Regions from separate parts of the Paenibacillus sp. FSL H8-0537 genome, predicted to be linked through region 4. Evidence: riboswitches for the same ligand, from Rfam matches in the RefSeq annotation. Region 4 holds a riboswitch; each other region holds the start of a gene.
What was found. Region 4 has a riboswitch for cyclic di-GMP ahead of MHB80_RS20280 (methyl-accepting chemotaxis protein). Riboswitches for the same ligand answer to the same signal wherever they lie in the genome.

Region 1 (3,529 bases), 2.4 Mb from region 4:
TGTGGAATAAAACAGATTGAAAAATAGAAATAATTTCAAAAAATAGTAACAACGATCCAAAAATTAATGACCAGCCAGATGGGAGTGTTTGTACAAGTCTCCATACTAGATACACGATCATGATAGCAATGGATACCGTTGTTAATATGTACCTAGCTTTTGTTTTCAAATAACCCCAATCCTTTGCGCTCTATTTATTCGCCATAATTCCATTCCTTTTCTGACTAATCTACAACATAGATTGACTATACTGTCTATTCTCGCTGTCGATATTTGTTAAATTGGCCGGAAATATGATATTTTTGGCGGCTAAGGCTCAAATTCAAAGTTATCTTATCACAATCCTTGCCCCTTTAAAAGTTAATTTTTATTCCTAACATCTTAATCTTCTAAGAAAATGTGTAGAAAAAAAACGAAAAAACTCTAATTTTACGCGGTTTACGCGAAATTAGAGTTTTTTCAGAATACCTATTTAGTACTATACCAGCTAGTGATTTAAAGAAGAGGTTAGGGCCTAGGCCTTTACTACTGCCCTTAAACTATTAAAGTGTTTTTTGCAGTGTTTGGTAAGCGCTCAGGCTATCAGCCGACGAATCGATATGCCAGTCCAATTCTTTGTTTTCATTGAACCAGATCAAACCTTTGATTTGGCTGTACGCTGGCGATTGCACTTGGTTCATAGCATCAATAACCCATTCTTTTTTGCTGCCGCCGCTTTCGGTTGTGCCTGTTTCAGCGATGATGATTGGCTTGCTCGACATGCTTGTCAGCGCTTGGTAAGAAGCATAGAATACATCGTTAAACGTTCTCCACGAGCTCCACGATTCTTTCGTGCCAAAATTGTAGCCATCGATCGAAAGCATGTCCACATAGGCATCGCCTGGGTACATAGCTGTAAACGAAGCGTTTTTGCCAACATTTTCAGCGTTTACGTTGTACATGAATTTGATGTTTGTTGCGCCTTGCTCCTTGAAAATGGTAACGACACGTTGGAATGCCGCTTTGTAGGTTTCGTTCGTGTTCACTGTGCTGTCGCCAACGCCCCAGCCGTACCAGTTGCCGTTGCCTTCGTGGAAAAGGCGCAGCCAGATTTCAGGGTTTTTATTAGCCGCTTGCCAGTTCATCAATTGTTTAGCTGTTTGTTTCAGGTAAGCGTCTACTACGCCTCTGTTGATATCAACAGTCGAATATTCTTTGTAATTTTTATTTTTAAATTCAAGGGTAAGTAGGTTAATCGAACCATTACTATTTACATAGTCCATAAAACCCTTCCACTCATTGATCCCTTGATTCGAATTGACAAAAGTATGTACAACATCTTGGTGTCCACCGATCAGTTGCTCGTAGGCAGCAATGTTGTTCAAGCTTTGGTTCGGCCAAGTGCCGATCCATGCTCCATTGTAAAAGTTCGTTTGTGCGCTAACAGGGAGTGCCCAGAGTAACGTCGAAGCGAGCATAAGGAGTGTAAGTGCGAATTTTGTCTTTTTCATTGTAAGTTCCTCCCCCGAGCGAATGATGGTACGTGGTCCGAAGAACACGCCACACCTTCATCAGGCAAAGGAGGCTATGTTGGGCTTCGGCAGCTGGCGAGCATATTCCCGTAGGAATGAAGCCCCTATAGCTTTGCGCACTTCAGGTTTCCCTGAGCTTGCCTTTTCGTGTTTGAAGCAATAAAAAAAGATAGTCCCTGCTCCCGAAAGAACAAAGTCTACCTTGATTAATAAAGGAAGAAGCGATGTTGAATTCGGCAGCTGGCGAGCATATTCCGTTAGGAATGAAGCCCCTGTAGCTTTGCGCACTTCAGGTTTCCCTGAGTTTGCCTTTTCGTTAAACGTAATAGGTATAAAGTATGAGCTAATGTAATATGGTGTTATTGTACACCTTGATCGCAAATTTCGTCAAATTATTTTTTAATAAATTTATACAACGAAAAAATATCCATTAAAGTAGCAGATCGCGTACACAATATGAAGCAGGAAAAACATCATGAAATAAAACATTTGCAGCGGCTTATTATTTTTCAGCACATCCGCAAAATAAATATAGAAGGGGAACGCGACCATGACATAGCGTGGAATGCTTTGCAAAAATTCGGCGCTGGCGAACGGAATGAGCATAAGCAGCAGACCATATGCAAAAAACAGCCATTCATGTGCATTACGACGAATATCTTTCCAGCGCATAATAAGAAAGGCAGCAAAAATGACGAGGACGGCATTGGCAATGATAAAGGCAAGCAGGCCATTTTCCCAGCCGCCATTTCCTGAGAAATATGGTTTTTGGATAAAATGAATGTAGTTTGAAAATGGAGCAACCGTCTTGCGATACCAGTTGATGCTTTGTTCAGTAATCGGAGCCAGCAAATCGCCCGTGAGCCATTTCATATACAATAGATAACCGGCCAGCGGCAGTGCTGAAATAACAGCATAACCTAAATATTTTGCGTCCTTCCACTTGAAACGGTACAGCCTGTGTTCAATCAACAGCGTCCCCACAACGAAAAACAAGTTGACGAAGCCCAGATTGCGCGTCACAGCGGACAAGCCCCCGAATAGAAACGCGAGAAAATATCGCTTTTGCATCGCATAATATACGGTTATAAGCGACAGCATGAGGAACAGGCTCTCGGTATAAGGCACGGCATAGAAGATGGCGGTCGGAAAAACAAGCAGCAGCAGCACCGCAACTTGGGCGTGCTCCTGTTTCAGCCCTCTTTTCAAACAAATACCATAAAAATATAAGAGCGATACGAGCAAAAACAAATTCGATAAAACCGTTCCCACGACCGTCGAATCATATTTAGATATAGACTCCACCAGGAAGACTAACAAAGGGTATAAAGGGAAAAACACCCAATTTGCACTAGGATGCGGTTCATTGATGTTATACGTATCGTAGCCATTTTCGGCAATACCCAAATACCATACGCTGTCAAATTTCCTTAAATCCTCAAAGCTCGGCTTCTTCAGCTGTGAAATATCCGTCTGGATCGAGAGCTGGCTCGATGTGAAATCATGCCCCTGTACGACCGCATAGTCTGGCGGTACTTGATAGTTCGGAAACAGATTCATGCCGAGAAAGCCTGCAAAATAAAGCAATATTCTCGTGATGACAAACAAGGAAAGCAGGAAGATCAAAACTTGCGTGTTCGATTTTGCTTTAAGCAGCAGCGATTCCATTCGTCACCTCGTCTCTTGTAATTGCTGCGTTTTCGTTTTCGGCTCCGCCAATACAACGTTATGCAGCTCTGTTTCAACGAAGTATTTCGGCCTTTTCTTCGTTTCAATGTAAATTTTGCCGATATATTCGCCAATTAGTCCAATGCATAGCAGCTGAATGCCGCCAATGAACCAAATCGAAAGAATCATCGAGCTCCAGCCGGATACCGTGTTGCCCTGCAAATGCCGTACGAATACATAAAAGGCGAACAAAAGGCTCATGACCGACATGAAAAAGCCGACAACCGATACTGCGCGGATAGGAGACACACTGAAGGAGGTAATCCCTTCCCATGCGAAGATGAGCATTT
Region 2 (3,529 bases), 2.2 Mb from region 4:
TCCCAATACACTGGCCTTGTTTGGACGTTATGCGACCTATGTCGGCTCGGCCCCTAATCGGGCGCCAGCCATCTTCGCGATGCTGCCGCATGTGGAGGCGGAGCTTGGCATTTTCGGCGTTCGTGGGGGCACGTACAGCATTATTGAAGGACTTCGCCAGCTGGCGGAGGAAATGGGGGCGGAAATACACACCTCGACACGTGTACAGCGCATTGTTGCCAGTGGCGGCCGTGTAAGCGGGGTAGAGACGGACGGCGGTTTTGTGCCCGCTGATCTGGTTCTCGCGAACGGTGATGTGCTTTCCGTATGCCGAGATTTGCTCGGCGAGCAGCTGCGGCCCGCGATGACAGACCGCAAAATGGCAAGCTACGAGCCTTCGCTGTCTGGCTTTGTCACTCTTGCCGGCATTCGCAGACGTTACGATAAGCTGCTGCATCATACTGTATTTTATCCGCAGCGGTATGGGGAAGAATTTGAGGCGATTTTCGAGCGCCGCGTGGCGCCCGCTGATCCTGCGATCTATATATGCTGCTCTGCCTATTCAGAACCGGACATGGCGCCGGAAGGCGGCAGCAACCTGTTTATTTTGGCGAATGCCCCTTATACGTCGGACGCTTGGAGCTGGGAGAGGGAGGCGGAGCGTTATCAGGAACGTCTGTTGAAGCAGTTAGCTGCCTATGGCTTGGTGGGACTGGAACGGAATATGGAGCAGCTTGCTGCTTATACGCCGGAGGATCTGGAGCGGGATACGTCAGCATTTCGCGGCGCCATCTATGGCATTTCCTCGAATTCAGCGAAGCAGACGTTTATGCGGCCGTCCAATCGTGCGGATTTGCGTGGACTGTGGTTTGCAGGCGGAACGACCCATCCCGGCGGAGGAACGCCGATGGTTGCCATGTCAGGGCTGCTCACCGCAGAGGCGATGATTCGGCAGCATTCTTGAAAGAATCTAATGGTGCAAAAGAAAAGCCGCGTCTGGCTGGGTGCAGTAATGCATCCAGCCAAGCGCGGCTTATTTTTTATAACATGGGGCTCATGCCCACAAACTAAAAAGGGTCAAATAAAATAAAAAACCCTTCTAGGATTAGAGGGCCTGCTTGAAACAACTTATTAAATATCGGGACGACACGATTTGAACATGCGACCCCCTGGTCCCAAACCAGGTGCTCTACCAAGCTGAGCTACGTCCCGGGAAAAAAATGGTGCCGTCGAGAGGACTTGAACCCCCAACCTACTGATTACAAGTCAGTTGCTCTACCAGTTGAGCTACAACGGCGTGTTTATGAATCGGACACAAGATGTATTATGCCACAGAAGTTTAGGAGGATGCAATACCTTTTTTTAATTTTTCGAAAAAAAATTCGGGCAGCAGTCAAATGCCCGAATCGGCCTATTTTTTAACTTTAAAATGAACGACTGCGCTGTACAGCATTTTCCCGCGATCGGGATGAAAGACCGCATGATGGCTAATAGCGTGAACTTGTAAAAGCAGTGCCTTATTCGCTTCAATTTGCTGGTCAATATGCTTCTCCAGCGTTCGTAAGTCAAAAGCCTCAAAGAATTCGATTTTATCCTCAATTAAATCTAGTCGAAAATCCATCATTAACCCCCTCAAATCTCTTGCATGCCTAGCTTTCGTTAATAGTATAACGTTGTTCAGCACTAGTTTCAAAGTATCATGTCGGCTAATCACGTTTTTTGTAATTTACAAAAGGGTTTTCCTAAATTATACTTTAAAAGTGTCGAAATAAATAGAAAATTACATACTGAAAAAGGCAAACTTATTGAAAAATAAGGGCGCAAAGTTATGGGCCTAAGGTATTAAGCTATGGCTGCCAAACTACCGGTACAGGACTATAGGCTGATTCAGCTATCCAACTCGTAACGGTGATTGAAAAGCTTTTGTTTTTTTTCAGTGTAAGTAGGAGAGATGGAGTGAAAATGGTGATTAACCGATTGAAAAAGGCAAAATGGTTAAAATGGACATCAGGGGTTTCTGATTTCTTGAAGAAACAAAAGGTCACAACGAAGCTGCTGTTCATTACTTCATTAATTACTTTGTTTAACGTGGTGGCTGGCGGTTGGATTTTTATGCAAAATGCTTCGGTTAGAAGTACAGTGAATGCTTCAAATGAGCTTCAGGAGGCCAAAAAGGAATATCAAGGTGTATCGGATTCGATGCTGCGCACGCTGCTTTCGATGATTGATGCAGTAGAAAACGGCAGCACTGGCGATGATGGAATCAATCTGGCGCTTAAGACGATGCCGGAACGGGTAGAAAAGCTGAAGTCTATACTGGCCTCTCTGGATGCGAAATATCCTCACGGAGATAATGGCAATGCCTATTCGAACCAAGGCAATGTGTTTGGTCTTGCGTTGGAGCAGCTCAACAATGAAAACGGCAATTATAGCCAGCTGACGATTGAAGATCGTTCCGCCAAGGTCAAACAGCTTGTTAGTACATATACGATTGTTCTCAGCTTTGCGAATGAAACGGTAGAAAAATGGCTTGAAGTGGATTCGATTGCAACTCAAGATGCATTGAACAGAAGTCTTGCGGCTGCCAATACGATTATTATAATCAATATTGTGCTGCTTGCCGTTTTGCCGTTCCTCATGTCCTATTCGTTAAGCCAGAATGTGAAAAAAGGCATCGTTGGCTTAATGAAGCGAATTGCCTCCTATCAAAATAACGATTTTACGTATGATGGGAAGCTGGATCGCCAAGATGAATTTGGTCAAATTGACCGTTCGCTGGAGCAAATGGGAAGTGCGCTTCGCGACACGCTTCGTTCGACTATGGATGTCAGTACGGTTGTTCTGCAAGCCTCGCGCAATATGGGCGATATGATTGTTCGCAATCAGAATGCTTCCGAGCAGGTGAAAGAAGAGATTGGCAACGGCAAAACGATTTTGATGACCCAGTATGATGATGCCACCTCCATCTCTGCCGTAACGGAGCAAATATCGGCAAGCTCGCAGCAAATTGCTGCTTCGACCGAATATATTAACCGCGATATGAAAGAAATGAGAGAGTCGTCGCGCACAGGCTCCACCGATATGAAGGGCGTCGTGCAAATGGTCAATCAGACGGTGCAGCAATTTGCCCGAGTAACCGAATCCTTTGACCGGATTAATGAGCGCTACAATAATGTAACGAAGTTTTTGGGCGGCATTCAGGATTTGAACACTCAGACGAATTTATTGTCTTTGAATGCTTCGATTGAATCGGCGCGTGCAGGCGAGCATGGCAGAGGGTTTGCTGTAGTAGCAGAGGAGATTCGCAAGCTGTCGAGCCAGACGGATATCATTTCCAAAGATATTACGAAGGAGCTTAAGCTTATTCAGAACGATTTTGCCGACAGCAGCCAGAGCTTGAGCAGCTTCTCAGAAGTGATTGAAACGACGAAGCAGGCATCGGTGACCGCGAGCGAAATGTTTAATGGCCTGGAAAATCAAAGCAGCGTCTTGTCCGAGCAAATGGGCGAAATTTCCGTCGGTATTGATGAAATTACAAAGGGTATTACCG
Region 3 (3,529 bases), 410 kb from region 4:
GCTGGCTGCCGCCGAGGCCATTGCTGCGGTGGTTACCGAGGATGAGCTGAATGAATATTACATCATTCCGAGCATATTTAATCCGCATGTGGCAGATCGTGTCAAAGAGGCGGTCATTGAAGCGGCTTATGCTTCGGGCGTTGCCCGCAGACGGGAGCGCAAGCTGTAGTTTGCATATGGCGTGGGTGCTGGATAGGGGACAAAAAAATATTTAGATTTGAATATAGATTGAAAAGTGGGAATGCTTCGGGGCTAGCTATGGGCCTGAGGCATTCTTTTTTTTGAAATATAGGAAAGGAAATGTAAAAAAAGTCACTTTCAAAAACAAACAAAAGTAATACAATATAAACAAAGATATTGAACGAGAAAAAGGGGGACACGCGAATGGAATTCACCTTATTACATCCTTCCGATCAGCTGGTCATGATGATGGAGCGCATTTACGGTTATGGCATGACGACGACTTCAGGCGGCAATTTATCGATTTTGGATGATAATGGCGATCTGTGGATTACGCCGGCGGGTATTGATAAGGGTGAGCTGACGCGACAGGACATCGTTTGTGTGAAGGCTGACGGTACGATTGCAGGCAATCACCGGCCATCGAGCGAATACCCGTTCCATCAGATGATTTATCGCAGAAGGCCGGATATTCGGGCGGTTGTTCATGCACATCCACCGGCGCTTGTGGCGTTCAGCATGGTGCGTAAAGTGCCAAATGTCCGTCTGCTGCCGAATGACTATTTGATCTGCGGCGAGGTGGGCATGGCGAAATACGGCTTGCCGGGAAGCGCGGAGCTGGGTGAAAATATAGCGGATGTATTCAGCGAAGGCTTGAACACGATTATGCTGGAAAACCACGGCGTCGTGGTAGGCGGCCGCGATTTATTTGAAGCCTTTCAAAGATTCGAGACGCTGGAATATTGCGCGCGGATGGAGATACAGGCGAATCGGATTGGGACGCCAGTAACGCTGGCGGCCGAACAGCTGGCGGATACGAGGGAGGTGCTGCTGGAGGCGTTCGTACCGGACTTTTACAGCAGTGAGGAGAAGGAAGCACGCCGGGAGATGTGCAAGCTCATTAAGCGTTCTTACGATCAGCGGCTGTTTACGAGCACACAGGGGACCTTTTCCCATCGGGTCGGTGAAAATTCCTTCATTATTACGCCGTATGATCAGGACCGTAAATATGTGGAGCCAGCAGATCTCGTACGCATCGACGGCGGGAAGAAGGAGGTGGGCAAGGTGCCTAGCCGCTCGGTGCAGTTTCACCAGCATATTTATGAGACGCAGCCGCATGTGAACTCGGTTATTATTGCCCATCCGCCCAACATTATGGCGTTTGCGGTGACGGAGGTGCTGCTGGATTCGCGGACGATTCCGGAAAGCTATATTTTGCTGCGGAATATTCCTAAGCTCCCGTATGGAGATTTGTATACGAAGCCGCAGGCGGCGGCACAGCTTTTTCAGGAGAACACACCCATCGTCATTGCCGAAAATGACTGCGTCATCGTCACTGGGCAAAGCCTGCTGAACGCCTTCGACCGCCTAGAGGTCGCCGAATACAGCGCGAAAGCAACCATTTCAGCGAAAAACATTGGCGCTATTGTGCATATGGAGCAGTCGAGGATTGCGGAGCTGGAGCAGGCTTTTGGGTTGAAGTAGGTCAATTGGCCTGAATCATTTCACCTAAATTAATAGGGAAGTGAACTTAAATATGATGGTAGATGTCCAGCCTGCGGATTTGCGGGTTGGGCATTTTTTTGTTGATAGTAAGACTTAGGATATAGATAACAGATGAAAAGGAAGATTATTGTGAGTTCAAATAGGATTAACTGGAGATAAATAAAAATATTTATTTTTATGACTTATGTAGTATAAAATTTCAAATATCCAACCGATATACTAAGTACAAAGAACTATTATTTCAAAGGTTGGTTTAAAAATCAACAAGCCCATTGAAATTGAAAAAGGCAAACCTGATCGAAAGACAGGGACGCAAAGCCACGGGTCTTCACGGAAAACCATCATTATGGTTGCCGTATGACAGCCGGGCCGCCAAAAGTAAATGGGTCTTTTTTATTTGCCGCCAGAGGGTGGCGACAGCCGTTTTTCTTAATAGAGGAGGATATTCAAATGTATTTTAGTCAGATTAAGCAAGGTGTAATAAGAGTATTGTGCTTGTCATTAATCATTCATTTGTTCTTGCCTTCGATCTGGAGCGATTCTACGGAGGCTGCCACGGCATTTCGAGGCGTTAATATTCAGTTTAAAGCAGCTGATGCTTTAGCAGCAGATGGCTATTTGGCCGACCATGGGGATGAGTATGGTCCACATAATGGATACTTCTATGGTTGGAATATGGATCATACGCAGTCTACGGTTACGGGAAGCACCTACGATGCTCCGCTTCTAAACTCTTCTATTCAAGTGCAAGAAGGGGGCGAATGGGAGATTGAGCTGCCGAATGGCAGATATAACGTGAAGGTCAGTGTCGGAAGCTCTGTATATGAAAGCAATAATACGCTTAATGTCGAGGGAAACACTTTTTGGGAGAATACAGAGCTGCCAGCTGGCGGGCAAGTGACTTTCCATAAGGGGGTTGTCATTGCTGACGGGAAACTGACGCTCCATGCAGGCAGCAGCGAAGATACAACCGCTATTCAGTATATCGAGATTAAATCTCTAGAGCCTATTATTCAAACGATTCCAAAGCCGCAAATTGGAAATCCAGCGGAGCAAAACAAGCTGCAGGGCAATAAAATTATTATTTCTGGCAATCAAAATAATGAGCATAATGCGCTGCCCTTTATTCGGGTAGGCGATTTGAATCCGGAAATTAGCCGGTATATGAATGCAGAAATGGCTTCACTCGAAAGCAGTCTGGCGGCATCCAATCCGTCATTTATCTCCTGCAATAACTGCAGTGCCTCAGGTCTGGAGGCAGCAATCAATAACAGCAGCAGTGATATGGTCGCTGTAACGGTGGGCCATTTAAATTTAGATTCCTCATTGACATTGGGCTCGCCTACAAAACCGGTTTATGTCATTGCAGAGGGGATTAATACGAACAATAAGCTGTCCATTACGGTTTATGGAACTTTGGTCGTCAATGGAAGCATGAATGCGAACACCGAGCTGACTATAGATATTAAAAAACCGAATGATTCCACTCGGACAATGGGAGGGAATTTATGGGTCAAAGGTTCCTTGCACTTGAATAATAATTCTAGCGTCTCGATTGCGGATAATTTCATAGCTGGAAGCCTTACTTATAATAGCGGCCTGCTTCATGTACAAGCGGGAAGAGTTATTGTGCCTGGAAGTCTTCATATTAATACAAATGTAAATATGAATATTGATGAGGAAATGGTAGTTGGCAGTCTGGTTTCCAATAATCAGCAAGCCAATATTTCTGTAAAACGTGGAGATTTATTTATTCAAGGCGATATGCATGTTAACAATCACTTGAATATTGAGACTGGAGGCATCGTTGCCATCGGAGGCGGCATTACAGCTAATCAGAAAC
Region 4 (3,529 bases):
TCTAATTAAATATATCGTGATGGATTTCGGTTGTCAAATCGTTTTTATTATTTTTTAATTCATCGATTATGGTATGATAACGGTCACGAGTCAGAGCGACTAGAAGATAAGCTTTCAGACAAAAAGGAGATTAAAATCATGTCTAGCATTACAGCCAAACCATTTGATAAAGAAATGCAGAACACACTCGGCGAGATTACGACGACCTACCATGCAAGCGAATTGAGCCAGAAGGACCCATCGGAGCTGCCGGAAAACGTTTATGTGATTGAAGCAGAAGAGACGATGGTCGGCTACGGCGTTATTTGGGAATATGCAAGCGGCAAGCAGCTCATTGAAAAAGCCGAAAAGGATTATTTTAGCGATGACGAAAAATATTTGGAAAAGGACTTTTATATCGACATTAAAAATAAAAAGGATTTTGTTTTTATAGAAGCGCTGGATGTGCTGAAGGAATATGAAGGCAAAGGGCATGCGGCATCCTTTATCAACTGGCTTAAAGCGAAATATCCGAAGCAGAGAATGTATGTGTACACACTGGATAAAACGCGCAACTTCTGGTTTAAGCAAGACTTTGAAGTGCTCGGCACGACAGCCTGGATGACCTATAACTAGCCGATGAACATTGAATTTGAAAATCAAACGATATCGTTTCATGTTCAATATGGCAATCGTGAAAAGAAAATATCGATTCAAATCGAGCCATCAGGCTTCATTACGGTAAAAGCGCCGAAAGCAGCAAGTGAAGAGGTCATTAAACGGGCAGTCGAGCGGCATGGGAAATGGATTTTGCAGCAAACGCAGCATCTTGCGGAGGCTACTAAAGCGCCGCAAACGAAGCAATACCAAGATACAGAGAAATTTCTCTACCTTGGCAAAGAGCATTTGCTGCATGAATTAATCAAGACAGATGGCTTAACTGAGGAGGAGCTTCGGAAAAACCTCAAGAAGTTTTATTTTTCAAGCTGCAAAAAATTAATAGGGGAACGTCTGCCTATTTATCAGGCGCAGCTGAGGATAAAGCCCAAAACGGTTGAGATCGTAGAGTCCACGACGAAGTGGGGAAGCTGCAGCTCCAGCAAGCATTTAACCTTTAACTATCGTTTGGCGATGGCTCCAATTGATGTGATTGATTACGTCATTATCCATGAGCTTTGCCATCTGTTTCATATGAATCATGACCGATCCTTTTGGCGGCGCGTAGGCAGCCTTATGCCGGATTATAAAGAAAAAGAACAGTATTTGGCCAGGTATGGCGGCTTCATGACGCTCTGACGCTGGGCAGTCAAAGAGAACGTCCTAATGGTTGTCGAGTCCGAAGCGTCTGGGGTGCGCCAGCCCCAGCCCCAGCCCCAGCCCCAGCCCCAGCCCCAGCCCCCAGCCCCGAGCCCCTGACCTGGTTTCATCGTTACCCCTCTAATCTTACTTATGCAAGCTCCTCTATATCCTTCAAGTTCTCCGTTGATTGCAAAAAAACCTTTCATTGGCTCATCATCACTGTATTTTTTGGATAAATATGTAAGTTTTGAAGAGTTCTAATAAAAAAATAATGTGTAACTATAAAAGTTCAGTGTCATTTTACCGATATTCTTTTCTATAAAGGCGAACTCGCTGAAAGGCGGGGACGCAGAGCTTAGGATCTAATGAGCTAAGCGTGATGATAGCCGGGTCGCCGAATAAGGAAGGGGTATGTGTACACAAATCCAGTCTATTCAGCCCGGATTTTTTTCGTATTCAAAAATTTATGAAGGAAAAAGAGTGATTACCATGAAACTAACCATCAAAAGCAGCCTGATTACCACTCTATTAATGACACTATCGCTAAGCTGTGTGTCTTTCCTTGGCTATGATAGGGCCAAAACGACATTGGAGGCAAACTTTAAGGAACAGGCGGAGCAGCAGCTGACGGTTGTTCAAAACTACATCGATATCTGGATTCAGGGCACACAGGCCAAATACAAGGCATTAAGTCAGTCCGATGACGTGAGAAACAGAGATATTCCTGAAATTCTCGCTTACAGCAACCGAATGACGGAGATCACTGATAACCCGGACGAATTTGCATTTATTGCCCCTGACGGCACGCTTTATTTGCCGGGAGCAACGGTTAGTGTAAAGGATTACCCGCATTTTCAAAGGGCGATCAACGGTGAGACCGTCACCATTGATCCGGTAGGCTCAAAGTCTCCCGGGGTGGAGGGAACTCCAATTGTGCTTACGGCTACTCCTGTAAGGGACGACCAAGGAAATATCGTTGGAGTCGGCAATGGAGGTCAGCCTATTCAGGACTTGATTGATCTCATCTCCAAAGTGAAATTGGGACAAAGCGGTCATGCGATTGTTTATACAAAGGATGGCACGGTTGTGGCCAGTGAAAAACCCGAAGAGACCCTACAGAAAAATATGGCCGATTACGAGAATGAGACGCTAAATAAAATTGTAACGGACAGCACGAATGGCGACACGGGTTTGGCTGAAGCCGTCATTAACGGCTCGGAGCATATGATCGTTTATGGAAAATCTGGCATGATGGATTGGGGCATTGCGATTTTGGTTCCCAAAAGCGAAGCCTATGCTGAAGCCGAAGCCTTGTTGCGGTTTTCGATTTTTGTAACAATCGTGTGCCTTCTGGTTTCCGCAGCAATCATCTATACGGTCATGCGCAAAACGTTAAAGCCGCTTTCCGTCATGAACGAAAAGCTGCAAGGGCTCTCCGCCAGCGAAGGCGACTTGTCCTCCAGGCTGACATTTGAAACGAAGGATGAAATCGGCGAGCTTTCCAGAAGTTTTAACGGGATGCTTGAAAATCTGCAAGGTCTGATCATTTCTATTTTGGATAAAGGACAGATTGTTGCCAGCTCATCGTCACATCTATTGGGCAATCTGGATCAAATATCATCTACCGTTAAGCAAACCACCACCAATATTCAGCAAGCAAATGTCGGATTGCAGGGCCAAATGATGGGATATGAAAGGAATTTGGGGTTAATTGGTGAAATCGGTGAAGGGGTATATGGCATTTTGAATACATCCAACCAAACCTCCGGCATAGCCGCAGAGGCTTCCCAAGGAGCAAAAACAGGCAATGAAGCCGTTGGTGGCTTGGCCAATCAGATGGATTCCATCCAACAGACGGTTAATGAAGCCGCAGCAGTCATTAAGCAATTGGGCGCGCGTTCGGAGGAGATTGGAGACATTACGTCCGTCATTAAATCAATTGCTTCCCAAACAAACATTCTGGCGCTCAACGCTTCAATCGAGGCTGTCAGAGCGGGAGTCCATGGAAAAGGGTTTGCGGTAGTGGCGGAAGAAATTCGCAAGCTTGCGGAGAAATCTACAGAATCCTCCAATCAGATAGCGAATCTCATTCATCAGGTACAAGCTGACACTACCCATGCAGTGGGGACAATGGACAAAGGTACAGGTGAAGTTGCGCTTGGTTTGGAGCAAGTGGGGAAGGTTGGCGTTTTATTCCAGACGCTAGTGACGACAACGACGGACGTATCCATTCATATGGAGAGGATTGCCG

Region 1: another riboswitch for cyclic di-GMP. It lies ahead of MHB80_RS01115 (glycosyl hydrolase); the one in region 4 lies ahead of MHB80_RS20280 (methyl-accepting chemotaxis protein).
Region 2: another riboswitch for cyclic di-GMP. It lies ahead of MHB80_RS10825 (methyl-accepting chemotaxis protein); the one in region 4 lies ahead of MHB80_RS20280 (methyl-accepting chemotaxis protein).
Region 3: another riboswitch for cyclic di-GMP. It lies ahead of MHB80_RS22060 (PA14 domain-containing protein); the one in region 4 lies ahead of MHB80_RS20280 (methyl-accepting chemotaxis protein).

Annotation. Positions count from the first base shown of each region.
Region 1 is NZ_CP150290.1:255,054-258,582, reverse strand. Features, by position in the region: gene MHB80_RS01120 (glycosyltransferase) at 1-121, opposite strand, end outside; gene MHB80_RS01115 (glycosyl hydrolase) at 543-1,490, opposite strand; cyclic di-GMP riboswitch class I at 1,576-1,663, opposite strand; cyclic di-GMP riboswitch class I at 1,744-1,831, opposite strand; gene MHB80_RS01110 (mannosyltransferase family protein) at 1,920-3,179, opposite strand; gene MHB80_RS01105 (glycosyltransferase family 2 protein) at 3,183-3,529, opposite strand, start outside.
Region 2 is NZ_CP150290.1:2,586,802-2,590,330, forward strand. Features, by position in the region: gene crtI (phytoene desaturase family protein) at 1-943, shown strand, start outside; tRNA gene MHB80_RS10810 (tRNA-Pro) at 1,118-1,191, opposite strand; tRNA gene MHB80_RS10815 (tRNA-Thr) at 1,201-1,276, opposite strand; gene MHB80_RS10820 (YrzA family protein) at 1,391-1,600, opposite strand; cyclic di-GMP riboswitch class I at 1,765-1,848, shown strand; gene MHB80_RS10825 (methyl-accepting chemotaxis protein) at 2,005-3,529, shown strand, end outside.
Region 3 is NZ_CP150290.1:5,234,782-5,238,310, reverse strand. Features, by position in the region: gene MHB80_RS22070 (NAD-dependent malic enzyme) at 1-169, shown strand, start outside; gene MHB80_RS22065 (class II aldolase/adducin family protein) at 385-1,665, shown strand; cyclic di-GMP riboswitch class I at 1,963-2,063, shown strand; gene MHB80_RS22060 (PA14 domain-containing protein) at 2,137-3,529, shown strand, end outside.
Region 4 is NZ_CP150290.1:4,823,421-4,826,949, reverse strand. Features, by position in the region: gene MHB80_RS20290 (GCN5 family acetyltransferase) at 139-615, shown strand; gene MHB80_RS20285 (SprT family zinc-dependent metalloprotease) at 619-1,275, shown strand; cyclic di-GMP riboswitch class I at 1,592-1,677, shown strand; gene MHB80_RS20280 (methyl-accepting chemotaxis protein) at 1,768-3,529, shown strand, end outside.